DNA from 3 places in the Virgibacillus sp. LDC1 genome. Region 3 is predicted to be linked to each of the others. Evidence: riboswitches for the same ligand, from Rfam matches in the RefSeq annotation. Region 3 holds a riboswitch; each other region holds the start of a gene.
What was found. A riboswitch is a leader RNA that binds a small molecule or an ion and turns the genes downstream of it on or off. The one in region 3 is predicted to bind thiamine pyrophosphate.
Positions count from the first base shown of each region.

Region 1: another riboswitch for thiamine pyrophosphate. It lies ahead of tenA (thiaminase II); the one in region 3 lies ahead of OHJ21_RS20035 (ECF transporter S component).
Region 2: another riboswitch for thiamine pyrophosphate. It lies ahead of OHJ21_RS23245 (ABC transporter substrate-binding protein); the one in region 3 lies ahead of OHJ21_RS20035 (ECF transporter S component).

Region 1 is NZ_JAOXLZ010000005.1:271,731-281,451, reverse strand. It holds gene thiE (thiamine phosphate synthase) at 216-896, opposite strand; gene thiD (bifunctional hydroxymethylpyrimidine kinase/phosphomethylpyrimidine kinase) at 893-1,909, opposite strand; gene thiM (hydroxyethylthiazole kinase) at 1,906-2,748, opposite strand; gene tenA (thiaminase II) at 2,804-3,490, opposite strand; TPP riboswitch at 3,632-3,735, opposite strand; gene OHJ21_RS25915 (VOC family protein) at 3,997-4,497, shown strand; gene OHJ21_RS25910 (hypothetical protein) at 4,796-4,996, shown strand; gene OHJ21_RS25905 (hypothetical protein) at 5,456-5,710, shown strand; gene OHJ21_RS25900 (hypothetical protein) at 5,805-6,125, shown strand; gene OHJ21_RS25895 (ABC transporter substrate-binding protein) at 6,180-7,202, opposite strand; gene OHJ21_RS25890 (FecCD family ABC transporter permease) at 7,400-8,383, shown strand; gene OHJ21_RS25885 (FecCD family ABC transporter permease) at 8,380-9,426, shown strand; gene OHJ21_RS25880 (ABC transporter ATP-binding protein) at 9,447-9,721, shown strand, end outside.
Region 2 is NZ_JAOXLZ010000002.1:586,288-596,008, forward strand. It holds gene OHJ21_RS23230 (ABC transporter ATP-binding protein) at 1-228, opposite strand, end outside; gene OHJ21_RS23235 (ABC transporter permease) at 283-1,038, opposite strand; gene OHJ21_RS23240 (MTH1187 family thiamine-binding protein) at 1,035-1,328, opposite strand; gene OHJ21_RS23245 (ABC transporter substrate-binding protein) at 1,409-2,440, opposite strand; TPP riboswitch at 2,556-2,667, opposite strand; gene OHJ21_RS23250 (VOC family protein) at 2,846-3,229, opposite strand; gene OHJ21_RS23255 (diguanylate cyclase domain-containing protein) at 3,489-5,024, shown strand; gene OHJ21_RS23260 (EAL domain-containing protein) at 5,234-6,280, shown strand; gene OHJ21_RS23265 (glycoside hydrolase family 65 protein) at 6,510-8,813, opposite strand; gene pgmB (beta-phosphoglucomutase) at 8,904-9,554, opposite strand; gene OHJ21_RS23275 (LacI family DNA-binding transcriptional regulator) at 9,676-9,721, opposite strand, start outside.
Region 3 is NZ_JAOXLZ010000001.1:4,376,327-4,386,047, forward strand. It holds gene OHJ21_RS20000 (sensor histidine kinase) at 1-698, opposite strand, end outside; gene OHJ21_RS20005 (response regulator transcription factor) at 698-1,396, opposite strand; gene OHJ21_RS20010 (transposase) at 1,612-1,848, shown strand; gene OHJ21_RS20015 (DMT family transporter) at 2,172-2,531, opposite strand; gene OHJ21_RS20020 (TetR/AcrR family transcriptional regulator) at 2,536-3,105, opposite strand; gene OHJ21_RS20025 (energy-coupling factor transporter transmembrane component T family protein) at 3,269-4,075, opposite strand; gene OHJ21_RS20030 (ABC transporter ATP-binding protein) at 4,072-5,748, opposite strand; gene OHJ21_RS20035 (ECF transporter S component) at 5,741-6,370, opposite strand; TPP riboswitch at 6,462-6,574, opposite strand; gene asd (archaetidylserine decarboxylase) at 6,738-7,541, shown strand; gene OHJ21_RS20045 (SDR family oxidoreductase) at 7,609-8,463, opposite strand; gene OHJ21_RS20050 (helix-turn-helix domain-containing protein) at 9,045-9,721, opposite strand, start outside.

The sequences.
Region 1 (9,721 bases), on a different contig from region 3:
GAGCTCACTCATCGTGGAGCAGGTACATTGTCCTACGTATATCATATCCGGGTCTTTATGGCAATCTGATCTAGGATGTTACACGAGAATGGATGAAAAGAATGGCATGTTGACGGAAAAGCTGAGCCTATACAGTAATTTAAAATCTGACGTAAGCAAAACAAGAGTGCCGCAGAAGCTTCGGCACCCTTGTTCATAATCCGCATATAATCCTCCTACATCTCAAGTAATTCGTTGGTTGCACGGCGTATCTTTCCTATAAAAGCCTCCACAGCCTCCCGAGCCGACTCTGCTCCCGTCACGGCGGAGATCACCGCGACGCCATCTGCACCCGCTCCCATGACTTCCTCCACGCGCTCCACGGTAATCCCGCCAATCCCAACGATTGGCAGATCGATTCCAGCTTTGCGCAGTTCACGGAGAATCGCTGGGCCTTGCACAGCCTTAGCGTCATCCTTCGAGCGGGTCGGATAGATTGGTCCGATGCCAAGATAATCGGCACCGTGGAGAATGGCGCGTCTCGCCTCCTCCACGGTATGGGCGGAGACACCCAGAATCCGGTTGCCGATCCGCTCCCGTACGGAAGCCGCGCATTCGTCGTCCTGGCCGATGTGCACACCGTCGGCGTTCAGCTTCAGCGCCAGCTCCACATCGTCATTGACGATGAAGGGTACGCCCGCTTGGCGGCACTGATTCTGGATCCGGCGAGCCAGCTGGACCATCGGCTCCCCAACAAGCGCGCCATGTCCCTTCTCGCGGAACTGGACCATGGTCGCGCCGCCAGCCAGTGCCTTCTGCACAATTCGGCTTGGCTCTTCGATACAGTTCACGCTGCCGAGTACGAGGTACATCCGTAGATGCTGCCTCATCATTTCGGGTGTCACTCTCCCCGTCATCGCAGCACCTCCTGACGGCGGCGACGATACGCCCAATGATTCGTGGGGCCGTGTCCTTGCCCCAGGTTTAAGCCGTCTTCAATGGCCGCTTGGATGAAAGAGCGTCCGCTCTGAATGGCATCGAATGCGCTCAAGCCTTTGGCCAAGCCTGCGGTGATGGCGGCAGAGAAAGTGCACCCGGTACCATGCGTATGAACGGTATGAACTCGTTTGCCGTATAATTCCGTGAAGGCCATACCATCGTATACAAGGTCCATGACGGGAGGACTGCAGGGATTTCCGAATCTGTCGCCATTCTTGATAATTGGGGAGCGTCCCTCACTTAACTCCCCGTTATGGCTGGCAGTTCTCGTTTGGCCAGACGTTAATTCGGACCTAGGCAACTCTTCCTGCTGCGTATCCGCCATTATATCTGGTTCCCTGTCTCTTTGGTGATCCGCATCTTCATGACCGACAAGCATCCCCTCATCATGGCCGCCCTTGATCACAACGATCTTGGGCCCCAGAGCATGAATACGCCTCGCTGCTTCCTTCCGATCTTCCATTGTGCGGATACGCATCCCCGCCAATACTTCGGCCTCCGGTATGTTGGGGGTGACAATCAAGGCCAGCGGCAGCAAATCTTCTCTTAAAGCCTGCACCGCTTCGCTTTGCAGCAGCTCCGCTCCGCCTTTGGCAATCATTACAGGATCGACAACGACCTTCTCCCAGCCAAAAGCCCGAATCCGGTCAGCAACCAGGCGAATGATCTCGGCGTTGAACAGCATGCCCGTCTTCAATGCATCTACTCCAAGGTCCGAGCCTACCGCTTCCATCTGCTCGGCGGCTGCTTCGGGGGGCAGTGGATATACGCCGTGAACCCCCAAGGTATTCTGCACCGTGATCGCCGTAATCGCCGACATGCCGTATACGCCGAGCTCTTGGAAGGTTTTCAGATCGGCCTGAATGCCGGCGCCTCCGCCGCTATCGGACCCGGCAATCGTCAGTGCCCGGGGCACGCGAGTCTTGCTCATCGTGTGCCACCTGCAGCGGTCGCTTCTGCTTCCCGGACAGCCGCATATCCTTCCAGCGAGTCTGGATGGAGCTTTGCCAGCTCATCCAGGAAAGCGATCTGGAAGCTCCCCGGTCCCTGGTCTGCCGTGCGCTCTGCGGCTTTTGCCGCCGCGGCCCCGTAGAAGGCCAGTCCCGCCGTACCCGCAAGCAGCAGGTTTGCCTCCACTGCGGCAAAGGCACCCAGCACCGAGGTCAGCAGGCACCCTGCGCCGGTGGCCTTCGTGAGCAGCGGGTCACCGCCAGTAATGATACGCACTTCACTTCCATCGGTAATTACGTCCTCTTCACCGGTAATGGCCACGATCGTGCCTAATTCGCGTGCAGCCCGCACAGCCAGCTCGGCATGATTGCTGCCTGCGCTGATGCCAGCGTCTACGCCTTTGATCTCGCGGGCCTCCCCAACAAGGTGAGCGACTTCAGCCGCGTTTCCACGCACAAGCGAAACCTTCACCTCGCTCAGAATCCGCAAGGCCGACTCCGTCCGAAAACGGGTCGCGCCCGCACCGACCGGATCCAGCAGGACCGGGACGCCATGGGCATTGGCCGATTGCCCCGCTATTATCATCGCATCCACCAGCTCGCGGTTCAGCGTGCCGATGTTCAATACGAGTGCGCCCGCGATGGCGGCCATATCCGCCACTTCCTCGGGCGCGTAAGCCATGACCGGCGACGCGCCCAGCGCGTACAAGCCGTTCGCCGTAAAATTCGTAACCACCACGTTTGTCATATTGTGAACGAGGGGGCTCGTCTGCTGTACCTTCGTTAAAAGCGCCGAAACCTCTTTTTCCCATGCATGCATATGAATCAGCCTCTCTTATCTATAATGGAATTTATGTGCTTGATACAGTTTCTCCTTACAGCACCGCAGCCTGCAGCTGCACCGGCCATTCCTCCTGCTTATATGCCATATCCCAGAACATATACTCCAGTTGGCAGCTCAGCATGAAATGCTCCGTCATCCGTTCCCGCTCGGCTGCCGTCGCACGCTCTGCCCATTCATCGACACGGTTGCAGAACTTGGCTGTCGCGTCTTCCCCCCGGTTGCCGTAGAAATAAATCCAGTCATAGAATGGATGGGACGCATCCGGCTTCACTTCATCCAGCAGCCTGCGACCAATCTCCAGGTACGTCCACGGGCAAGGAAGGAGTACCGCCATAATCTCGCCCAGACTGCCCTCATGCGCCACCGTCAGCATATGACGGATATAATGATGCGCGGACGGAGCAAGCGGATACCCCTGAAGCTCTTCATAGGTCACCCCGGCTGCTGCGCAAAAATTCTGATGCGGGTGCACCTCGCTGTGCAGGATGAACGAAATCTGTTCGTTAAAGGTCGCGATCTCTTCCCTGCTGGTCGATTTAGATATGGCGATACCGTAAATCCGCATGTAGGCATTCAAATACTCAAAATCCTGTTTTACATAGTGAATCAACTGCTCCCGCTCCAGATTCCCCTGGGCAATGCCTTTTACGAAGGGATGATCGAAGATTGCTTGAAAAATACCTTCCGCCTGCTGACGGAGCTCTTGCGTGAAACTCATTTTTGTCCCCACCTCCAACATATTGAAGAGCAGGAAGTCCGTAAGTCACGAGTTTCCAGGCAACGCTAAAAAGCCGCCCCCGAAAACTGGAGCGGCTTCGTCAACAAGCCCGAGTGCGCCAAAAAACGCACCGAGACCTCATATACGAAGGCTCCACTTTCCTACGCTAGTACGAACTAGATCAGGTTCAAAGGGTCCAAGATACGCTCTTGTCTCAGCCGCTAACGGCTCCCCTAGTGGACTTCCTATTCTTTTGTCTAATACTGTACATAGGTTTGTGGGTCGTGTCAAACGTGAACCGTCCGCGGACGGAACTCCACGCTTGAAACCTTTTCATGACCGGGTGATCATAATGTTCTACGGTGGCGGTGGTTATTTTGCTAAATTAAATAGCCGTATGCCCAAAACTTGTTTTGGGAACACTGACGCTCGGTTGTCATATATGCCCCCGCATAATGAGTACATCAGAGCTCAAATAAATGAAGTTTAAGGGAGCGAGCGTATTTATGACGAACCCATCGAAAGCGGTTAAACCCATTCCGGATGGCTACACCTCCGTGACACCGTGGATCATCTCAAGAAACTCCGCAGCGCTGATCGAATTCCTGCAGCAGGCTTTTCAAGCCGAAGAGTTAGCCCGCGTCTATGTTGGCGATGGTATCATCGGCCATGCCGAGGTGCGAATCGGAGATGCCGTCGTGATGATGTTTGACGCGAAGCCGGAATGGCCGGATAGCCCGGCATACCTCCGTTTATATGTTGAGGATTGCGATGCCGTCTACCAACAAGCGCTGGCCGCAGGAGCCGTCTCGGTCACGGAGCCAACAAGCTTGTTCTTCGGTGACCGGGTGGGACGGGTACGGGACCCGTTCGGCAACTTATGGTGGATTCAGACGCGAATGGAGGACCTCACTTCTGAGGAAATGGAACGACGAGCCCAAGACCCGGAATACATCCAGGCGATGGCCTATGTTGCCGGAGCGGACATTGTGGTGAAGATTTCGTAAAAAGGTGGAAGCGAAGCAAAAGCGTCATTACAGGGAGGGCACGGATGGATTCGTGGATGGATTCGGTGTCCAGGGGATGCTTGGATGGCTACCAACCAAAACGATGTAGAACCGCATGATTTTAAGTAGCTATGGTTTAGTGGTAGAAAACGGGGGAACTCAGAGTAGATAGCTGAGGCCACTGCTGGTCGTGGTGCTACTGCTGGCCTTGGTGCTACTGCTGGTCTTGGTGCTACTGCTGATCTTGGTGCTACTGCTGATCTTGGTGCTAGTGCTGATCTTGGTGCTACTGCTGATCTTGGTGCTACTACTCATCTTGGTGCTAGTCCTGATCTTGGTGCTACTGCTGATCTTGGTGCTAGTGCTGATCTTGGTGCTAGTGCTGATCTTGGTGCTACTACTGATCTTGGTGCTAGTGCTGATCTTGTTGCTAGTGCTCGAGGGCAAGCGGACTGAGGATACGTTATTTAGCCAAATCGGGGTTATTTTCGAGAGCTAGCGGACACCAGATACGTTATTCATAGAATATGATGGCAAATAGGCACCTTATTGCGGTAATAAGGGATCCTGTGTCCGTTAGATTTAAGAGTTGGGAGCGAATTAAGAAAATAAGGGATCTGGAGTCCGTAAACAGGTGGTCTTTTTGCTACTACTCATCTTGGTGCGACTACTCATCTTGGTGCTAGTGCTGGTCTTTTTGCTACTGCTCATCTTGGTGCGACTACTCATCTTGGTGCGACTGCTGGCCTTGTTGGCTAGTGCTCGAGGGCAAGCGGACTGAGGATACGTTATTTAGCCGAATGGGTGTTATTTTTGAGAGCTAGCGGACACCAGATACGTTATTCATAGAATATGATGGCAAATAGGCACCTTATTGCGGTGATAAGGGATCCTGAGTCCGTTAGATTTAGAATTGGGTGCGAATTAAGAAAATAAGGGAACTGGAGTCCGTTAACAGGTGATCTTTTTGCTGCTGCTCATCTTGGTGCTGCTGCTCGTTTGCTACTACTATCTTGGTGCTAGTGCTGGCCTTGTTGCTACTAGTCATCTTGTTGCGACTGCTAATCTTGGTGCGACTACTCATCTTGGTTCTAGCGCTCGTTTGCTACTACTCATCTTGGTTCGACTGCTGGCCTTGTTGCTACTGCTCGAGGGCGGCAAGCGGACTGAGGATACGTTATTTAGCCGAATGGGTGTTATTTTCGAGAGCTAACGGACACCAGATACGTTATTTATAGAATATGATGGCAAATAGGCACCTTATTGCGGTAATAAGGGATCCTGAGTCCGTTAGATTTAACAATTGGGTGCGAATTAAGAAAATAAGGGAACTGGAGTCCGTTAACAGGTCAGGGGTAGCGGCAAGAAGCAGGGGGAGTTGGTTATGCTGTGCTGGCGTACAGTGTGGCATGCAGTTACATACCAGCGACACAGCGATGCTACCGTGCAGATATGCTGCCAACGCAGCCGTACCGGCGACGCAGCGATGCTACCGTGCAGCTATGCTGCCAACGCAGCCGTACCGGCTACACAGCGATGCTACCTTGCAGCTATGCTGGCGACGCGGCGGTACTGGCGACCCGGCGATGCACAAAAAAGGAGTCATCCCTCAAGATCTCAGATCTTGAGGGGTGACTCCTTTTTTAGCTTTTTCCTATGCAGCATTCGTTTTCATTCATTCATTACTGAATGCCGTAAAACTCCTGCAGCTGGTCAATCATCAGATTCGCTGCCAGGATGCCGCCTGCTGTATTCCAGATGGCATCATCCACTTTGTGGGCTTGGCCGTTCTTGACGACGTTCAGGTTTTTCCACAGCGGATCGTTGATCCATTCCTGCTCGGTTTGGTTGGCACCGCCATCCCCGGTTTCATAAGTGAAGTAGAACAGTCTGTCGGCATCTGCCTCAGGCAAACGTTCCTTCGTAATCTCGTCAACGAAATCGTCCTTGGCGTTCTTGGTCATGTCGTTGCGGGCGATACCGATTTTCTCGAAAATGACGCCCGAGAACGTATTGGTATGGTACACGCGCGTCTTGCCTGCCATGAAACGGACCACGGAGACGGTCTCATCCAGCTTGCTTCCGGCCTTTTCTTTGAAATCCTGAATCCGCTTGTCGTATGCAGCCAGGAGCTCTTCGCCTTCAGATGCCTTGTTCAGTGCCTTGGCATACAGCTCAAAATTGGTCTGCCACTCGCCGCGAAGATCCTCGGCAAAAACAGTCGGCGCGATCGCCTTCAATTGCTCATATACTTTCTCCTGACGCATTTTGTTGCCAATAATCAGATCCGGCTGCAGGCCGGCGATTAGCTCGATGTTCGGCTGGCTCTCTTCCCCTACAACGGTAACGCCTTCCATCTGGTCTTTAATATGCGGATACCATGGGTCGCCTGTCCAGGATCTAACGGCACCTACAGGCTTCACGCCCAATGCGAGAAGGGCCTCTGTTCCTTCGTTCGTGAGAACCACCACTTTTTGAGGCGTTCCCTTGATCGTTTCCGTACCCATCGCATGCGTAACTTCATACGATTCGCTTGCTGCGCTTTCATTGTTACCACCTGCAGCATTCGTTGTGTCGCCGCCGGTACTGTTTGCGTTTTCTTTCGCTGGGCTTGCTCCGCACCCGGCAAGGATCACGATCATGATGAGAGCCAGCAAGCTAAACTTGAGGCCTCTCGTTGATTTATTTGCCATTCCTTTTCCCATACCTATCTAAATCCCCCTTGTGTCATATCCCTCTACTTGAAAATCATTATCAATCACTGATTCAAAACTATAAAGGGTTTTATGAAAAATATCAAGATATTTATGAGAATGATTATCAAGATCATTGACAGATGGGGTCCCTTCACCTAAAATTCATATGAACTTAATTATTCATGGACTTAAGAAAGTGAGCATATATGCGCGTATTCGGACTATTCATATCGCTATTGGCGCTGGCTGCTGCCGTTATGTGCAGCATCGCATTCGGAGTAACAAACATACCTCTTCATCAGGTATGGGAATCGTTCACTCACTTCAACGGGAGCAACGAGCATCTGATCATTCTCACAGCAAGACTGCCCCGGGCGCTCATTGCGCTTGCCGTAGGAGCAAGCCTGGCTGTTGCGGGCGCGCTCATGCAGGTTATCACCCGCAATCCGATTGCATCCCCCAGCACGCTGGGCGTGAACTCCGGTGCGGCCTTCTTCATTATTATGTCGGCGGGTTGGCTGGGCATAAGCGGACTCCAATCCCTTACCTGGGTCGCGCTGATCGGGGCCGCGGTAAGCGGCGGTATCGTGTTTTTCCTGGGCAGCATCGGCAGGGACGGCATGACGCCGGTAAAAATCACCCTCGCGGGTGCCTCCATAGCCGCCTTCTTCCATTCCTTGACACAGGGATTAATGCTCTCCGACGGCAAAATGTTCGATCAGGTCCTGGTATGGCTGGTCGGCTCGGTAGCCGGACGCGATTTGAACCAACTTGCAGCCGTGTGGCCGTACATGACCGTTGGCATGCTGGCTGCACTCCTGCTGGGCCGTCATCTGAACGCCCTCTCCATGGGAGACGACATCGCCCAGAGCCTTGGGCAAAAAACAGCCCTCATTAAGCTGTTAGCGGCAGCGGCCGTTATTTTGCTGGCCGGAGGTTCCGTTGCCGCTGCGGGACCCATCGCATTTGTCGGAATCATCATCCCGCATATCGTTCGGTATTTAATAGGAAATGATTATCGCTGGATTCTGCCTTACAGCGCGGTGCTTGGCGCACTTCTGCTGGTGACGGCCGATCTCGGCTCCCGATACATTGCCATGCCGAAGGAAGTCCCGGTCGGCGTGATGACTGCAATCATCGGCGTGCCGTTCTTCGTGTACATAGCCAGGAAAGGAAGACGAGCACAATGAGTAAACACCGCATATTCCGCTCCAGGAACGCTAAAGTATCGTTTATGCTGGAGAGAAGAACACTATGGGTATGCCTGATCCTATTCGTGCTTTGCATCGCCGCCATGATTCTTAGCACAGGAACGGGAAGCCAGTTTGTTTCGCCGCTTCATGTCATTAAAGCATTGTTCGGCGATGCTCCGCCCATGGAGCAGGTCATCGTCATGCAGCTAAGGCTGCCCCGAATTATCATCGCCGTGCTGATCGGAGCCGCTCTCGCGGTGGCGGGGGCTATTCTGCAGGGCGTCATCCGCAACCCCCTGGCCTCCCCCGATGTCATTGGCATAACGGAGGGAGCATCGCTAGGAGCCGTTCTCTTCATCTTCATATTCACAGGCACCGTATCGATCCATTGGATGCCGCTATTCGCCATCCTTGGTGCTTTTTTCATTACCGGACTGCTGTATGTGCTTGCGTGGAAGAATGGCGTATCGCCGCTACGGCTCGTCTTGATCGGGATCGGGGTATCAGCCGCCATCAAATCGATCTCCTACATGCTGATCATATCCGGTCCGCTGCAGTTGGCCGACCGCTCCCTTACCTTCATGGCAGGCAGCATTTACGGCATGTCCTGGGATAAGGATGTATTGACCCTGCTGCCTTGGGTAGCTGTACTGCTACCGCTTACCTGGCTGCAGGCCCGGAATGTGAACATCCAAGCCTTGGGAGACGACGTTGCAAGCAGCACCGGCGCCCAGGTTCAGAAACAGCGGCTGATCCTGATCGGACTCAGCGTCGCCCTGGCCGGAGCAGCCATCTCGATCGGCGGCGCCATCGCCTTCATCGGTCTGATGGCACCGCATATGGCCCGCAGGCTGGTGGGTCCATCTTTCGGGAGCGTCCTGCCGGTCAGCGCACTGATCGGTGCGATTCTGCTCCTTGTCGCGGACTTGGTAGCTCGGACGGCATTTCTGCCGCGCGACGTTCCGGCAGGTGTATTCACCGCCGCGATCGGCGCGCCGTTCTTCCTCTACTTGCTGTATCGTAACCGCAATCGATTCTAGAACCGAAAGGAGCTGGCGTCATGAATACGCTGGAAGCAAAGGGATTGGGTCTGTCCTATGGGGGAGACTTTATATTCGAAAATCTGGATTTAACCGTGCCTATAGGTAAAATCACCGTGTTTATCGGCAGCAACGGCTGCGGCAAGTCCACTTTGCTGCGCTCCATGGCCAGGCTGCTGAAACCGCAGCGCGGCTCGGTTGTATTGAACGGAGCCGACATCGCAAGCTTGTCCACCAAAGACGTGGCGCGTAAGCTCGCCATTTTGCCTCAAGGACCAACTGCTCCGGAAGGGCT
Region 2 (9,721 bases), on a different contig from region 3:
CCCGATGATATGGAAGAGCGTGCTCTTTCCGCTGCCTGAAGGACCAATCAAGGAGACGAATTCCCCGGGCTGCACCTGGAGCGAAAGATCATCCAGCACATGCACTTCGCTGCGCCGCTCGCGGAAGGTTTTACGAAGGCTGCGAACCTCAAGGGCAGGCGCTGGCGGGACCGCTGCAGAGGATCGGCCAAGCCTGTCATGATCCGACAGGGATACTTGATGTGTCATATCGCAAAGCAGCCTCCTTTTATATATGTTGGAAAATGTCCATTCACAATGGTTTTAACCTTTTCGATTCCAGCGAATCAGCCGCTTCTCCAGCAGGGTGATCAGCAGCACCATCAGCAGGCTGAGCAGGACGATGACCAGGATGGCAACAAACACCCGGTCCGTGCGGTAGCCGGATTTTTGCAGCATCATGTAGTAGCCGATTCCCCGGTCCGAGCCGATCCATTCCCCGATCACCGCACCCATGACCGAATAGGTGGCCGCAATGCGAATCCCGGAGAAGATGGAGGGAAGGGCATGCGGCAGCTCCAGCTTGGTGAAAATTTGCCACGAGGTAGCTCCCGCCATCTGCATATAATTCATCATGGTGCGGTCAGTACGGGCGAGTCCGTCCAGGGCCGCAACAGCGACAGGGAAGAAGCAGACCAGCGTAATCACGATAACCTTGGGCAGCATGCCGAAGCCGAACCAAATCATGAGAAGCGGGGCAAGGGCGATGGTCGGCACATTCTGGCTAAGAATAAGAAGCGGATAAAGGGCGGTTTTGAGAAAAGGCACCATGTGCAGAGCCAGCGAGATGACAAGACCGATCGCCGTGCCGATCATAAATCCGATCAGGGTTAATTGCAGGGTGGCCGCTGTATGCTGGAAGAGACCGGAAGCTCCGGTAACGGCCTCATGCCCGATGGCCGTCGGCGCAGGCAAAATAAAGGGTTCAATGTCGAATACGGATACTGCGGCCTGCCAAACCATCAAAAAGAAGAGGACCGCCACAACGGGCGGCCAAACAGAACTCCACCAGCTTTTCATGGACGGTATTTCTCAGTCAGCTTATCCATGCTGATGCCGGTCGGATGATGCGCGATTTTGACTTGGGATATGATGCTGGGACTTCCCGCATTCACCAGCGCCTCGTGCATGCGCTCAACGATCTTGAGCAGCTCGGAGAGCTCTCCTTCCATGGTCGTTTCGAGTGCATGGACCTCATATTTTACGCCCGATTCCTGAATGACCTTGATCGCTTCATCCACATAAGGGATGCTGTCGGCCCCGTTTGGCGTTCTCGGTATTACTTGAATGCTTAAGAGTGTATTCGCCATATAAACTCATCCTTTCGTGCAAGCTATATTGTAATGGAAGAGAGGCAGCCTGCTGTCTCTCCTCTTAAATAGAAATAACCTTATGGCTGCTCCGGTAAAAATTCATTGGTAAATGCGCGGTCCGCGTCAAGTTCCTTCTCCAGCAGCTTGCGCTCAAACATCCAGTCGGCATACCCCGACCATACTTCGGCTTTCTGCTCGCCCCAGCGGGGTGCATCATCCTGATAACGGGGGCTCAGCCATTTCTGGCTGGCGAGAACCAGTTCGGCATCCAAGTCAGGAACAGCCTTCGTAAGCAGGGCTGCCGCATCTTCAGGATGTTGAATCGCATAGTCATATCCTTTTGAAGTCGCCCGCATGAACGCTTTGACAAGCTCGGGGTCCTCCTGGATCTGCTTCTCGTTCGTTACGATCACCGGTGTGTAATAATCAAGCTGCTCCGAGTAGTCCTTCACATAAATCATGTCAAGCGGCTCATTGCGAAGCTCGGCTTCAATCCCCGTCCAAGCATAGAAGATCCAGGCAAAATCAATGTCGCGTTTCACGGCCGTAAAATAATCGGCATCGCCCATATTGATCATATTCACCTTGCTGACATCGGCGCCATCAATCTCCATGATGGATTTCATGACGGCTTCCTCCACAGGCGAGCCCCAGCCTCCATAGGATTTTCCTTCAAAATCGCCTGCCTTCACGATGCCCTTATCCTTGGGGGCGGCAAAGCCGGATGTATTATGCTGAATGATCGCTGCAATGGAAACGAGCGGCAATCCTTGCGTTCTGGCCAGCGTTACGCCTTCCTGATAGCTGATGCCAAACGGCACGTTTCCGGATGCGACCAGCGTATCGGTTCCGCCTGCTCCCGGCTGGACGATCTGGACATTAAGCCCTTCTTCCTCATAATACCCAAGCTCCTTCGCTGCATACAGGCCGGTGTGATTCGTATTGGCGGACCAATCGAGCATCAGCTGTACGTCACGGAGTTTCCCGGGAGTCTGACTGTCTTCGCCTTCGGCACCTGTCTTCTTGTTCTGTCCGCTTGTGCCGCATCCAGACGCAACCATCAGCAGGACGCAAGCAAGAAGCAGCGGAATCCATGTTCCCTTCTTCATCGTTTTTTCTCTCCTTTGAATTCTCTTTCTATAACCTCGTTAACTCCACAAAAAAAGCGCCCTGATGATATCAGGACGCATGACGGCGTAAGTGTATACCACGGCAAATGAACAGCTGCCGCAAACATGGGCTTCCTACGCTGGCATTACCCAGATCAGGTGTAAGGGTCAGTATCATATCGGATACACTCTCAGCCGGCCAAATTCCAGCTCCCCCGGTATTTATGAAGTTTCGATCATTACATCCGCTATTATAGTCCTAACACACCAAACCTGTCTAGTTCGAAGGGGCACGAACGAGGCAGGTCTACTTTTAGAACACGTATGCAATTGGAAGAATGAATGGAGCTATGAACCTTTCACAAGATAAAGGATTTGAATAAAGCTTCTACCGTACGTAAGAGGTTAGCGCTGGAAAAACTCAATCCACTCCCCTTCGGGACCGTGAACGAAGAAATAGCGATACCCATTCGGGAGCGTCACGATTTCCTCATCCAAGTGAGGCACGTCCAGTCCCTGAACGCGAGCATATTCCTCTTCGATGTTATCCGTGCTGACGGCAAAATGATGAACGGTCCCTTCTGCGGGCAGCGTGTCGCTGTATCCCTGAATAAGCTCGACCTCCGTTTCGTCGCTGCCGTTAAATCCGAGGAATGCCAGCTGGATGACGCCATTGGTATGGGTAAGGCGATCCTTCAGCTCAAGTCCGACGACGGCGGTGTAAAAGGCGATCGTGGTTTCAAGGTCCCGGACGACAATGCCGACATGATCCAATCGTTTCTGTGACAAGGCTAAACACCCTTTCCGATTCATATGAGATATGAATGAAATATTATCACATAATTCCTATACGTCAAGTAGGTCTTGAAGGAGGCAACTTTTCGGAGCGTTACGGGTTTCATAGAGTAGAATCCGTGGTTTTTCTTTCATTTCCTCATCTTTACTTTTGGGTGGGTAAAAAGTATCATGAGAACTAGAAGTATTAATTCGAAAGACCTAACAAACAAGTGTTGAAAAAAGCTTACCTTTTGGCCGAGGAGGAATGCTTATGAGTCCAACTCCAGCAGATCATCTGTGGATTCGACTCGCCATGATATATGCATTCATTCAGATAATGATCGCTCTGTGGATGCCTGACGCTTTATCGCTTCAGCGTGTTCTAGTCATTATTCCTCCTGCAGCCGCCTCCGTTTATTTAATGTGGATTAGTCGGCGCTATGAGGTGCATCTTCGCAGGTTTTGGTTTATTGTGAGTCTCGGATTGATGGGGGATGCAGCGGCCCGAATCATTTACGCATGTCATGTTTGGTTTGGAAAAGAGAGCGCTTTCTCTCCGGCTCTAACCCATTTCTTCTGGGGGCTCGAACTCATCCTGTTCGCAAGTTCTCTCATTTATTTATTCCGGCATGTACAGGGTTCGTTTCGGGGGCTCCGGTTTATGCTGGACATCGTGATTGTTGGCATAACGGTCATGACGGTAGGATGGGAGTATTTCATCAAACCTGAGCTTGAGGGTCTGGCCCATGAGGCAGTATGGGGAAACATTTGGGTGGACATGCTGTATCCGCTGTGCGCAATGGTACTTATTTTTTTTACGCTGGTGTTGTATTTTAATACCGGACAGTTAAGGAAATGGTCGGCCATTCTGTTATGTCTTGGCGGGAGTACTTATATTGCAGGAGATGTTCTATACATCTATCTTGTTGATCTTATGGGTATCGAGGCACGTCCCTACCTGTATCCACTCTATTCATTATCGGTATTTTTTATTAGTTTCGCAGGTGGGCAGTCTGCCCCTGCTTCCCGTAAGCCATCTGTTGGCGAGCGGGAGCCGCGTTCGATCGGAAACCTGATCGTAAGGTACCTGCTTCCCTACAGCGTGCTTGGCGGGATGTTTGCCCTTATGGCGCAGCGTTTTGGGGGGTGGAATGGACTGTTTACCGGCCTATCTCTGTGCGTTATCCTGATTTTGTTCAGGCAGATTTTGATTCAGTTCGAGAACGACCGTTTGTTTGCCCGACTGCATGAAAGTCTGATGCAGAGTGAATCCCTGGCCCATCGCGATGATCTTACGGGGCTGTATAATCGCCGTTATTTTAATGCAAGGCTGTCGAGTTCGCTGAAGGAGGCGGACCGCAAAGGTTCCCGCGTAGGCTTGCTGTATATGGATATGAACCGTTTCAAACGAGTCAATGACCGATACGGCCACCGTGCCGGCGATTTGTTGATACGAAAGGTTGCAGACCGGCTTCAATCTCTCGAATCCAAGGGAGTCTTGGTTTCCCGATTAGGAGGAGACGAATTCACCGTCATGATCCATCCAGCCGGCGAAGATCAGGAGCTGATCTGGATGGCGGAGGAGATTTGGACGATGCTTAGCGAGCCGTACGAGCTGGAAGGACATGAGGTTCGAACCACGCCGAGTATCGGCATTGCGGTTTACCCGGATCATGCCAGAAATGACCAGGAGCTGATTGGCCGCGCGGATGCAGCGATGTATGCGGCAAAGGAACGGAACGCCCCTTGGCATTTTGATGTGGAGCGGACGATGCTGCTGCAGCTTTTAGATCAAAAGGTTGAGTAGAAGAATGTATGACGATAGTATCGACAATAGGTTGTTAAAAGCAATATAAGTCGATTTTTGTAGAATTTGGCGCAATCATTGCACGAATCTTGCGCATTTCTCCTAAAATAGGTCATAACTTCGATATAAAATCCATAAAATGCAAAGAAATCATATTCAAAATGCCGATAAGAAGCATAGTGAGAGCTAGCTTGCCAAGGAGGACGAACATGATTTGCGACAATTGCAGCACCTTTGAACCGATTGAGGACCAGGGGACCATTCATATGAAGCCTGCAAGTGGCGAGCTTATTCAGTTGCTGGCAGTGAACGGCTACACGGTACATGAAAACAATGAGGGTTGTGCTGTGAACTACAAGGTACGTGCGGACCTGATCTCCATGATGAAGTGTCTGCAGCCCCTTCCGCTGAAGATTCGTCAAGAGCTGTCCTTCTGTGTTACCGGTGGAGAAACTCCGCAAATCCGGCATTCGTGGACCCCTATGCAAAAGTTCGAACTGCAGATGGAGCATTACGATATGGTAAGTATCATTTTACATAAGCAGTTTACGAGCTACATGCAGCCCATCGTGGATTCATCCGAGCAGATCGTTGCCTACGAATTTCTCCTTCGTCCGGTAGAGTGGGGAGCCAGCTTCCAGCCGTATGAGCTGTTTGAGACAGCCCGTAAAACCGGATTGCATGCTTTCCTGGACCGGGCAGCACGAACCAGCGCCATTGAGACCAGTGCCGAGTGGCTTCCTATCGGCGTGAAGCGATTCGTGAACTTCCTGCCATCCTCCATATATGATGCGCAGATGTGTCTAAGCCACACGTTTAATACCATTGACAGGCTTCATCTGGATCCGAGGGATTTCGTATTTGAGGTTGTGGAAACCGAGAAGATTGATGATGTTGAGCATTTGCAATCGATTTTCGAGGTGTATCGCAGTCATGGAATCTCGGTAGCCATGGATGACGTTGGTGCAGGTTATTCCACATTGGAGCAGATGATTAAGCTTAAGCCGGATTATGTAAAGATCGACCGGAGTCTGATCGACCATTGCGATCGTAATCCCGCCCAGCAGAAGCAGCTCGAAATGATCACGAACATGGCTCATGATTTTGGGGCGATGGTGCTGGCTGAAGGCATTGAGAGACGGGAGGAGTTTCATTTTTGCCGAGATATCGGGATCGAGCTCGCACAGGGGTATTTGTTTGGGAAGCCATCTGAACGACCTCCGCGTGATCCCCATTCTCAGCTCATCTATTCATAGCATACATAATCGGTATTTCCCCGCCATCTTGATGCGGAGCTTTCACATCTGATTGCCGCAGCCTTCGGCTGAGTTCGGACAATACAGATGCTAGGCATGGTGAAGACAGGTCCTTCTGAATGAGTAATGATGCCTGAAGGAGCCCATTTTCTGTAAAAACAAGAGCCCTGGAATGTTATCCAGGGCTCTTGCTTCTATATAAGTTGGTGCATTTGAAGACGCATGCCTGTTATCTTGCGGCTTTTACCTCTCCAAATCCGTCGATGCTGTATTCCTTGCCATTCACGTTCAGGACAGCCGGCGTATCCGTTTCGTTCACGATGATGGTTTCCTTTCCTTTTACGTTGACCTTCAGGCGGGATCCGCGGAACATCACCTTGAAGGAGAAGGAAGACCAGTGACCTGGAATGAATGGATTCAAATGCAATACGCCGTCCTTCACGCGCAAGCCGCCGAACCCATGCACAACGGACATCCAGGTACCCGCCATACTGGTTGTATGACAGCCGTCCTCGGTATCGTTGTTGTAGTTGTCCAGATCCAGGCGAGCTGTACGGAGGTACATCTCGTACGCCTTCTCCTGGTACCCAAGCTCGCAGGCGAGAATGGAGTGTACGCATGGCGAAAGGGAGGACTCGTGTACCGTGAACGGTTCATAAAAGTCGAAGTTGCGTTTTTTCGTAGCCAAGTCGTACTGGTCGCCAAGGAAGAACAATCCTTGCAGCACGTCAGCCTGCTTAATGTATACCGAACGTAGAATGCGGTCCCAGGACCAGTTCTGATTCAGGGGCAGGTGGGCTGGATCCAATTCCTTCACCGGAACAAGCTCCTTGTTGAGGAACCCGTCCTGCTGCAGGAACACGCCGAGCTCATCATCTACCGGGTAGTACATTTTGCTGATGATATCCTGCCATTTGGAGGTTTCGACATCCTGCAGCGCAAGCTTCGCCGTAAGCTCGGCATAGCGGGAATTCTCGTTCTCTTTCAAGTATTCGAGCACGTCGAGCGTGTATTCCATCGTCCAGCTGGCAATACGGTTGGTGTACCAGTTGTTGTTCACGTTGTTCTCGTACTCGTTCGGACCGGTAACGCCCAGCATCATATACTGATCCTTCGCCGGTACGTAATTCACGCGCTCTTCCCAGAAACGGGAGATTTCCACGAGCACTTCCAGACCGTATTGGCCGAGGTAAGAGAAGTCGCCGGTATAATTTACATAGTTATAAATGGCATAGGCAATCGCGCCGTTACGGTGGATTTCCTCAAAGGTAATCTCCCACTCGTTATGGCATTCCTCGCCGTTCATTGTCACCATAGGATAGAGGGCGCCTTTGGTAAAGCCGAGCTTCTTGGCGTTTTCCTTCGCCTTTTCCAGATGCTTATAACGATAAATCAGCAAGTTGCGCGAGATGCTGGCATCCGCGGTGCTCAGGTAGAACGGAAGGCAATAAGCCTCGGTATCCCAGTAGGTGCTGCCGCCGTATTTCTCCCCGGTGAAGCCCTTCGGCCCGATATTCAGACGGTCGTCTTCGCCGCTGTAGGTTTGGTTCAGCTGGAAGATGTTAAAGCGGATCGCTTGCTGGGCCGCTACATCGCCTTCAATGACGATATCGCTTTCCTTCCATTTATCACCCCATGCATCGGCCTGCTCCTTCAGGAGCTGCTCGAATCCGGTCCGCACCGCCGGCTCCAGCACAGTACGTGCAGCATCCACCAATTCGCCGAATCCATAATTGCGGGAAGTAACGTTAGCGACATATTTATAGATGGTGATGGCTTCGCCTTCAGATACCGGCACGCTTACGCGGTTCCCCGCATATTTCTCTTTCTCCACCAGTTCGGCTTGAAGTTCCAGCTTCTCGCCGTTCTTTAAAATGGTATAAGACATGACAGATGTTACGTGGAAATCGAGTTTTTTGGTCTTCACGGTCAACGCAGCAGAACCTTGCGCCGCTTCCTTGAATACCTCTAGCCAGAATTTCTCGTCATAGTTGGAGTCCTTGTTCTTCACATCGCCATCGAGATATGGTGTTATCGTAAGCTCTCCAGCGAAATTGAGCGGAGTTACGGCATATCGAATGGCGCCGATCTCGTGGCGTACAATGCTGACAAAACGAACAGCTTCAACCTTGAGCTCTTTGCCGTCTTCCATGACAGCAGTGAAGCTGCGGGAGAGGAAGCCTTCCTTCATATTCAACTCACGCACAAAATCCTTCACCGTGCATTGGGCCAGATCAAGCGGCGCGCCGTCGATTTCAATGCCGATGCCAATCCAATTGGTGCTGTTCAGCACTTTGGCAAAATATTCAGGATAACCGTTCTTCCACCAGCCTACACGGGTTTTATCCGGATAATACACACCGGCCATATAACTGCCTTGCAGGGAGGAGCCGCTGTAGGATTCCTCGAAGTTGGCGCGCTGGCCCATAAATCCGTTCCCGATACTGAAGATACTCTCCGAGATCTCATGCGTGTGAGGATCAAAGCCCTCCTCAATAATTGACCATTCATCAAGCTTTAAATATTGTTTCACAATCATCGGCTCCTTTGTTTTTAGGAAAAATGGTTGCAGATCTATATGGGATGAAACTACTGGATGCCGTAAGCATGTGTACGCATTCGCTTACAACTCCTGTAGACGATCCACTGTGAATCCTTCCAGGGAGGGAAGAACGATGTTGGCCCGCCCCAAGGTTTCAGGCGAACCGATGCCGACGCTTCGCATGCCCGCGCGCGTGGCAGCTTCGATACCGGCTTCGGCATCCTCGAATACGACGCAGGCATCAGGCCGGATGCCAAGTTCATGAGCGCCCATCGTAAATACCTCTGGATCCGGTTTTGCTTGGGCAGTCTTCGTTCCATCGATAATGGCGTCGAAGTAAGGCGTGAGGCCGGTATTGTTCAGGATCAGCATCGCGTTTTTGCTGGCAGAGCCCAGCGCAACCTTGATGCCGCGGTCCTTTAGCGCTTGGATAAATTCGAGGGCTCCAGGCAAAATCTCGGATTCATCCATGTTGGAAATATACTCGACATACCAGGCGTTCTTCTTCTCGGCCAGTGCCAGCTTCGCGCTTTCATCCAGCGTCACTCCGCCAACCTCGAGCAGTATATCGAGGGAGGCCATGCGGCTTACTCCCTTCAGGCGTTCATTGTCCTGCTCCGTGAATTCAAAGCCGAGTTCCCCGGCAAGACGCTTCCAGGCAATGTAGTGGTACTTGGCGGTATCCACCAGAACGCCGTCAAGATCAAATAAACAAGCGGATATGGATGACATGAACATCCTCCTTAACGAATTAGTGCAAACGTTTGAACCAAGCAGCAAAAATAAAGGAAGCACCACGATGCTTCTTTATTTTGAAAATACTTCGTGCATCTTCAGCGACTCGATCCGGACCTTAAGGCTTCGGCAGCGAAAACATTGAGGATTCGCGAATCATCAAC
Region 3 (9,721 bases):
CCCTGTTCATCCCGCAGCTTCATGCCGATCACCTTGCCCTGTGAACCATAACGGATCGCATTGCTCAGCACATTGTTTAATGCGCGTTTTAGTCCTTCTTCATTGCCCCATGCATAAAGCGGCGTTTCCGGAATATCGATGTCAGCCTGCAACCCTTCGGATTCGATCAGATCATAAAACATCAGCATGCTGTTTCTGGAAATTTCATTGATATGTATGCGGGTCAGGGGCATCTCCTTATCCCCCGATTCCAGCTTGGCCAGGTCAAAAAAACGGTTGATCAACTCTACGATCTCTACAGTCTTCGTATGCACCTTATCCAGTAGCCGCTCCCTTTCCTCCATTGGCAAGTCGGCCTTCTGGTTCAACGTTTCGATATAACCGAGCACCACGGTAAGCGGCGTCTTCAAATCATGCGATATGTTTGCCAACATTCGGCGCATTGCGATTTCTGTACGCATAAATCCTGTCTCGGACTGCCTGGTTTGCAAAAGCAAGTGATTGATAGCAATCAACAGTCTACGATATCCTGGATCCTCCGTAAAAAGCAGCAGTTGCTCCTGCGAGGACGAATCCTTAATCGTATTCAGTTTATCGATGATGTAGCCAAGCTGCTTAGCTCTTTTTTTCCGACCCATCCACTGCATCACATTCAGCAACGCCAACATGATCACAACAATCAGCAGAACGGCAACCACTAAAATTCCCCCAAACGGTAGCCGATGCCCCACAGCGTTTTGATGTACTGCGGATCGGAGGGCTGATCTTCAATTTTGTCGCGCAAACGGCTCATATGCACATTAATGACATTTTCATCGCCGAAATAGTCGTCATTCCAGACGGATGTGAAAATGTGCTGCTTGGTGAATACCTTTTTCGGATTCGTCATAAACAACTTTAAGATTTGCAGTTCTTTGGCCGTCAGCTTGATCTCCTGGCCGTTTTTGGTCACGGTCAAATGATCCAGATCCATCTCTAGTTCATGGACCCGGATGATTTTATTTTGCTCAGTTGGGGGTGCTATTGCATAAGCCGTCACGCGGCGGATAGCGGCCTTCACTCTAGCCGTCAGCTCAATCATCGAAAAAGGTTTCGTAATATAGTCATCCGCGCCAAAACCAAGGCCGAGCGCCTTGTCCACTTCCCCATCCTTTGCGGATACGATCAGTACCGGCACATGGCTTTTCTCCCTGACTTTTTTTAGAAAATCCATACCGCTGATCTTGGGCAGCATCATATCCAGCAGTACGAGGTCATAATCTCGTTCGGCAAACCGCTCGAGCGCCTCCTCTCCGTCTTTGGCAAGCACCACCTGAAAACCTTCCATCGTCAAATAGCTCTCTACCATTTCGCCAATCGAGCTGTCATCCTCTACAAGAAGTATGTTCGAAGCCACGTCATTCACGCCTTTCTTTTTACGTCCATAACTCTAATATACTGGAAACAACGGCTCCGAGGTATATTCAGATTCATCTTCAAATAACCGCTCAAACTAAAATAACCCCACAAACTGATCTGTTGCAGCCTTGCGTACCGCCGAGTGTCGCATGAAGCACGTGTACAAAAATACAAATCGAAGGCTGCATGACCCGCATCTTTTAAATGTGAGGGATGCAAAAAGGACGCTATTTTAGAACGTTGTTGCGGTCTGGACGTTCATCAACTCATGCCAGCTCTTGGGCGGGGGGATGTCCAGGCAACCATGAGAGTGCTGGCAAAAAGAAAAGTTCTCGCATTCCTAAGGGCAAACGCATGCTCAAAGCGGTTTTATGCCAATGCGCATGGTCGGCCTCCATGACAAAAAGCTCTAGAATGCGGGCATTTTTTGACCGGATCGTCAAACGATAAGGGAAGACGGATTGTAATATGAAGTGCGACACCTAAAACAAAATGGCCCATGCTGGTTTCGTGTAACATATTCCATTCGACTGATTCCTTCCATCCGGCTAAAGCCTAATTAGTTTCTAATGACTTTGTGTTAATACTTTCGTTCCATAAAAAGAAATAGACCGCCCTTGGTCAGGATCACGGTCTATTTCTGATCGAATTCCTATAGTAAGGCCGCTCTTATGGCGGTACGTTGTACTCGGGGATCGTGTTCGCGCACGGTCCTTCTTCCATTCTACGCACGAGTACGGCCCTTCCGCAGATTCCGGTTCATTTGATCGTCCTTAGTGACCGGACTGGTGCGTCTTCGGTTGTTCCTGCGCATGCGCGCTGCCGGATAAATTCAGCAGAACGACACCCGCGATGATCAGCAGGATCGAGAATACTTTCAGGCCATTAATCTGCTCCGCAAAGAACATATAACCGATGACGGTAATGATCATGATGCCAAGTCCCGACCAGATCGCGTAAGCCACGGATATTTCAATCTGCTTCAAGCTCAGCGTCAGGAAGCTCAAGCTGCAAATATAGAACACCACCAGCAGCACGCTGGGCAGCGGTTTGCTGAACCCCTCTGACAGCTTCATGTTCAGCGTCCCCGCCACTTCAAACAGAATAGCCAAACTTAAATATAACCAATGCATAATCTCAAGACTCCTTCCGTTTCTCAGCGGCAATGCCGAACAATAAAATATCCATGACGGACTGCAGCAGCTCCCCCAGCGGCAATTGATGCTTCACCGTCGCCCTCGAATCGTAAATCTGATGAAGCGACCCGAGGTACAGATCGATGAACAGCGGCATGTGAATTCGCTTGATGCTTCCCTCGGCCATGCCCTGTTCCATCAGCTCGGTAACAATGCCCCATTCCTCTCGGAAAAAGGTGTCCAGCTTCTCCCATTGCGGATAATGCGACCGCTTCAAATCCGGCAGCATCCCCAGTTCCATCTTCTCCATCTCCTGGGGCAGACAGATTAGAATCTGGTGAATCTTCTCCAGAACGGTAAGCCCCTCATCCGCCGCAATGTCACGTTCGCGCTGCTGAATGTGCCGGATCATCCCGTCAATGATATATTCGACAATCTCTTCCTTGGATGAAAAATGCTCATAGATTGTCCGTTTGCTAATCGCAAGGCCGCGGGCCAGATCACTGACCGTAAACGTAAAGCCCTGCCGCTGAATCAAGCGGATCGTTTCATTCAATATTCGCTCGCGCACGTGAATAAACTCCCCTTCTGGTACTGAAAATACTTTTCTGGTACCACTAGTATTATAACGCCTCAATCAGCATGAAATCCAGGCCCTTTGAAGTTATTCTGATCTCATAAAAAAAGAACCTGCTTACACACCATAAGCAGGCCCTCATCGAGGAAACAACCGTTTAATCAAACCGCACGTCGCCAATGCCGAACCAAGGAAAATATCCGGCTGCCACATAAGCACAGCAGGCAGCGGCTGCGAGTAATCCTATGATTAGAAGATCGTAGCGGGAATAACGTGACGGGTAATAATACGTTCGAGCCTTCGCCCGATCCCCGTCAAATTGCTTCGCCTCCATCGCCGCGGCCACCCGGTGTGCCCGGCGGATGCTCTGCGCCAGCAGCGGCACCACATACAGTCCTGCGCGGTTCACCATGCCGCGAACGCCGCGAATCGGGCGGACACCTCGTACCTTCAAGGCTTGGCGGCGGATTACATATTCCTCCCAGACCATGGGCAGCAGCCGGATCGAAGCCATGAAGCTGTAAGCATACTTGGGCGCAAGCCTCAGCTTCTGCATCAGACTGTAGAATAAATCCACCGAGGACGTTGTCGTAACAAGCAGCAGCCCCTCCGAGGCAAAGGCAATTCCCTTAAACCCCAGATGCAGCCCCCGATAAAAGCTTTCTTCCGATACCCGGAACAATCCCCACTCCCACCAGATCGTCTCCCCTTTGCCGAACAGCATCATGGAAGAGGAAGACGAAATAAAGGCAAGCAGAAACGGTATGAAAAACAGCAGCATCTTCCACGGCTTCACCCCGCTGAGCACCACGAGGCAGATCATAAAGATCAACGCCTGATACATGACAAAATCAAGATCATGGGTTAACACCGTCATAAAAAACAGCGCACAGATCAGTCCCAGCTTCACCACCGGATTCGCGCGGTGCAGCCAAGTGATCCGCACGGGATTCCATATATTCATGCGTTCACCCCCGTAAGGCGATGATCGGCCCCGGTTAGGTTTTCGCGAGTCTCATCAGCGCCATTCGCTCCGCCGGTCTCCCGTCCGGATTCCGTCCCGGTACACCATCGGGGGGAAGGCATGCTTGACGTCAACTGCCCCTCCCGGATTTCCCATATATGCGTGGCGACCCGCTGCGCGATCTCCATTTCATGCGTCACCATGAGAATGGCGGTTCCCGCGCGGCGCAGCTGCTCACACATCTCCAGAATCGCAAACGTATTCCGCGCATCCTGTCCGAAGGTCGGCTCATCCAGGAGCAGCACAGACGGCTGTCTTGCCATGGCCGTAGCCACGCTTAAGCGACGCTTTTGACCTGTCGACAGCTGGTACGGATGCCTAGCTTCCATGCCCTTCAGTCCAAAGCGTTCCAGACAGCGGTCGGCCTGCGCCTTCGCTTCCTCCGGCGGCACATGATCCACCAGCAGGGAGTAAACCACCTCATCGCCGATGCGTTCCGTCAGGAATTGAAGCTCCGGATTCTGAAACACGAATCCGATTTGGCGCAGCTGCTGCTCTCTCTTCTTCCGCACCTTCCTGCGCCTGCCCTGAATGACCTCTTCCCCGCAGAGCACATAGGTTCCTTCGGCGCGAAGCAGCCCCATTAAACTGAGCAGCAGCGAGCTCTTTCCTGCTCCGTTCGGCCCAACCACCGCAATGAATTGTCCCGGAACCACCTCGGCTGAAGGGAGGGTGATGACAGGTTTATCCCATCTCATCCCCCTGAAATCCGCCAGTTGAATGACAGTTTCCCCATGCTGAGCGTATGGCAGAGCAGCCTCATACAGGAGATCACCTGCCTCATTGCCCAGCGCGTCGACCGGGGCGAATAACTCTCTGCCTGCCCGGGACTCCGCGTAATCTTCCCATACGCCGGGATACCAGATTCCATAGGCTTGGAGTTCCCGCTCATATTCAGCGAATATCGCTGCTGGGGGACCTTCGCCCAGAATCACCCCATCCGGGCTGAACAGCACGACACGATCCACGTATTGGGCCATTTCTTCAATCCGGTGCTCCACGATGATCAGCGTACGCCCTTCCGAAACGGCCTTCACCGCGGACCAGATTTGCTCCCTGCCTTCCGGGTCGAGCAGCGCAGACGGCTCGTCAAGGAACAGGACCTCCGGCTCCAGCAGCAGAGCCGATGCCAGCGCCAGTCGTTGCTTCATGCCTTGGGACAAATGCCCGATCGGCATATGGAGCTCCTCAAGATCAAGCCCCACCTCGCCCAGGGCCGCTTGCATCCGCTCCTTCATCTCGTCGCGTGGGACACTTAGATTCTCCAGCACGAAAGCCAGCTCTTCATCCACGTACGGCATACAGAACTGGGTATCCGGATCCTGAAACACATAACCCCAAGAACGCGGAACCAGCTGGGCCTCGCATTTCATCGGCACCTCCGTTGCGCGGGGAATCATCCCGCTAAGCACCTGCAGCAGCGTGGATTTGCCACAGCCGCTCGGACCGAGCAGCAGCACCTTCTCCCCCCGGACAGCCGAGAAGGAGAGGTCTTTGAACATCAGCCGCTCCTCGCCCGGATACTTCAGACGCAATCCCTCCACATACACGGCCGGTTCCGGAAGCATCTCAGCGGACTGAGCCGGAACCTGGCTAACCGTGGCATTAGACATGGCGCGGATCATCCAGTGCTTCGTAATCCTTCTTCGACGCAGGACGCAGCAGGGATGTCACGCCCGTACGGTCAAGCGCTTTGGCCAGCAGGAGCATCAGGAGGCCTGCAATGACGGCGCCGCTGAGTACCCGCATGCCGTATTTGGCAAGGAACATCCACGTCTGCAGGTCATCGGTATAACTGTAATAGAAGTCCATGATCATCGAGCCGATGGCCGCGCCGGCTCCGGCAATCGCCAGCGTCCACGCGGAGGTGCTCCGATAACGGAATGCCGCGAATACCAATTCTGCCCCCAGTCCTTGAATGAGGCCATACAGCAGCAGGGTCAATCCCCAGCCGCTGCCAAACAGCACTTCCACGTGGGCCGCCGCCACTTCCGCGATGATGGCCACTCCCGGCTTGCGGATCAGCAAGTAAGCAAGCGTGGCTGCAGCGAACCACATGCCGTATAACAACTCATCCGCTTCAAAGAACAGCGGTTTTAACAGATTGTAAACCGAACCCCAGAAATGATAAATGACGCCAAGCACCAGCGATACCAGCACCGTCACCAAAATATCGCTTAACCGCAGCCCTTTTCGGGGCTGAACCCCCAACTTCTCTTGCACAGACGTTCCCATAACAACACATTCCCCTCTCCACCTCTATTTTTGTGTAAACACAACAAAAAACCGTCTGGAAAAACGCGCAGACGGAAAAATAGGCCCTATGTAGGCAGGGTCGGATATTCTCTACGCTGGCATTACCCAGTTCAGATTAACGGTCAACAGCGGATAACAGCTGCAATCTCAGCCTGATTCACTCAAGCCCCCGTATTCCTATTCGGTTTCATGTTAACTTTAAAATACACATTCGCTCCGGAATAAGCAAGAGCCTTTTTTCAAAAATGGCTATTTATTGATTTCCATCTCATTCTATGTCAATATCAGAGTGGTTGGCTTTTCCACCAACGTTTATTGCTGACACCTATGCACAAAGGAGAATGACATGGCTAAACAATTGCTGCGTCTGATGACTGAGCTATCCTCCCGCAAGTGGCTGTCCCGAATCATGGGGCATTGTTCCCACAGCCGGCTGAGCCGTCATCTAATACCTGCATTTATACGAATTTATCAAATTCCGGCGCATGAAGCGGAGAAAGAAATCCATGAATACCGCTCATTGAACGAGTTCTTTTCCCGCCGGTTAAAAATAGGCCTGCGCGCCATAGATGATACCGCCGACGCTATGGTAAGCCCGGTCGATGCCACGATTTCGGCAATGGGCGCCGTCAACGCCGGCACCATTCTGAGCGTCAAGGGACAGGATTATACCCTGAGTGAGCTGCTCGCCAAATCGCCAAGAATGGAAAACTACATCAACGGTTATGCTTTCGTATTGTATTTAAGCCCGACCGATTATCATCGCATTCATTCCCCGGTAACCGGTGTTCAGGCGGAGAGCGAGCATCTGAAGGGCCGCGTTTACCCTGTGAACGATTTTGCGATGACCCATATTCGGAACGTGCTCAGCCGCAATGAACGCCTCATTACCTATATTGCGCATGAGTTCGGCGAAGTTGCCGTCGTGAAGGTCGGAGCCATGAACGTAAGCAGCATCCGTTATGCTGACGAGAACGTGAAGAAATACGGGATTGGCGATGAGCTCGCGTACTTTGAATTCGGCTCTACCGTCGTGCTTTTGACGGAGAACGGCACGTTTACTCCGCGCGGTGACCTGGAACCCGGCTCCAAGGTGAAGATGGGGGAACTCCTCGGTTTGCTTCATCCGTCCCCAGCCAGAAAAGGGTAATCCCATTCACCTTACCAAACATCGCATTTTACAAGTTAAGGCCATGAATCATTCGCGGCATGAATGATTAACGCCGGCCCAGCATCCGATACATGATCCGCTGAAACAGCCGATCCGGCAGCACGCCCTTGATCCATGCGGTTAGCCGCGTGCCTCGGGGCAGCAAATAGCGGAACCTGGGCTTAGCCATGGACGCAATTTTTGCCACAAGCCTGGCTACCTCCAGCGGATCCCCGCTTCCCCTGGCTGTCCGCTCGGAATACTCCAGCACGCCCTTCAGCAGATCGCTGTAGGGTGATCCTTCCTTTACCGCAAGCTCCCCAAAGCTTTTGTTCCAAATCGGCGTGCCATAGGCACCGGGCTGGATCAGCACGACATCGATGCCAAAGGGCATCAACTCCATGGACAGGCTTTCGCCAAGCCCTTCCAAAGCAAATTTGGAGGACGCATAAGGTCCATAACCCGGAAAGCCGACCACGCCGCTAATGCTGCTCATGAGAATGATTTTGGAATGTCCGGTACGGCGGAGCAGCGGCAGCATATGCTGCGTTACCGATACGGTCCCGAAAAAATTCGTCTCCATCTGCTTTCGCCAGCCGCTGAGCGGCACTTCCTCCACCATGCCGCCTACCACCTCGCCGGCATTGTTCACCAGCACGTCCAAGCGTCCATACCTCTGCTCTATCTCCAAAGCAGCGGCCTTGACTTGTTCCTCGATGCATATATCCAGCTGGAATACGTGAATGCGCCCGGCAACATCTGCTTGTTCGGCTCGGGCCAACAGTTCTGCCGCCGCCTCAGGCCTGCGCATACCCGCAGCCACGTCATAACCTGCTTTTGCCAGCTCCAGACTGATGAGCAGTCCGAACCCGCTCGACGCGCCCGTGATCAGCGCAACCTTTCCTGCTCCCGACGCTACCACCGGATCACCGCTTGCTCTGCCAATGCCACTCTCTCCTTCACTCGCGTCACCCTTCCGTTATCCGAAATGCCTGCCTGGTCCATGTTCCTAAGAACCCTGCGTTCAGCGCCTTATACATATTCCTAATATAACAAAATTTCGCAACGTAATCAGAGTCCCTATCCGTATATGCATCCATTAAATAGCCCCACAAAGTGGAGCCTATGCTTCGATGCTTATTCCAAATACTTTGCGGGGACCCCAAAACATATCGAAAAAAGGGAGCCATTTAGCTCCCTTTGCGTTCATCCAGAGAAAAGCGTATATGATAACGGGATTCAACGTTCCCCGTATGTAGGCCAAGTCTCATTAAAACCACACATCCTGATGATTCTGAGTCGTTGTCTTCATGCGGCGCAAGCGATTTCTGAAAATAGCGCAGCCACCACGACTGAAGAAACGTCCACGCACCCGTCTTCTTGGGCTCATTCCTCTCTCCCCCCTTCATAAAATGAAACTGTATTTCGTTTTTACCCTAAATCGCTTGCTATGAAACCCATCTGCCCTTCGGCCACTCAGGTAAGTTATGGAAGGGCGGGGGATCACCGAATCTCGGATGGGCTCTTGCCCGTATACTGCTTAAATTGCCGGCTGAAAAAGAAAATATCGCGGTAACCCAGCGCGTCGGCTACCTCCGTTACGTTCATCCCTTGATGCAGCAGCAGATGCTGCGCCCGCTCAATCCGCATCTGAATGATATAGGATTGCACCGGCGTGCCGATCAGTTCCTTGAACTTGATCGAGAAGTAACGGGGGGACAACCCCGCTCTGGCCGCCAAATCCTCGACCCGATGGGGAATCCCCGGGTGCTGGCGGACATAATTCGCGATTTCATGGATCGCCTCTGACAGCTGATTGCTTGCTTTTTTGACGACCGGCTCAGCGAGATCCGAGCGAAGCAGATGAATCATCAGCTGTTTCAGAATAAGCTGCCCCTCCTCCAATGATCCATAGGGCTTGTCCAGATACAAACGCACGTAACGCGCGAGCAAATATTCGAAATCCATCGTTTCCGTCAGCTTCCGATAAGATGCCGGAATCTCTTGGACCGGGTCGGTCACGTCAAAATGGATATATGTCAATACGAGCGGCTTCTGCGGGTTGTGCGTCGCGCTCGTATGATCTCCGGGTCGGAACAGAAAGCAGCTTCCTTTTCCCACGGCAAAGGGCTCGTCATTGAGCTCGACCGTGCCTTCACCGCTCCATACATAGAACAAAT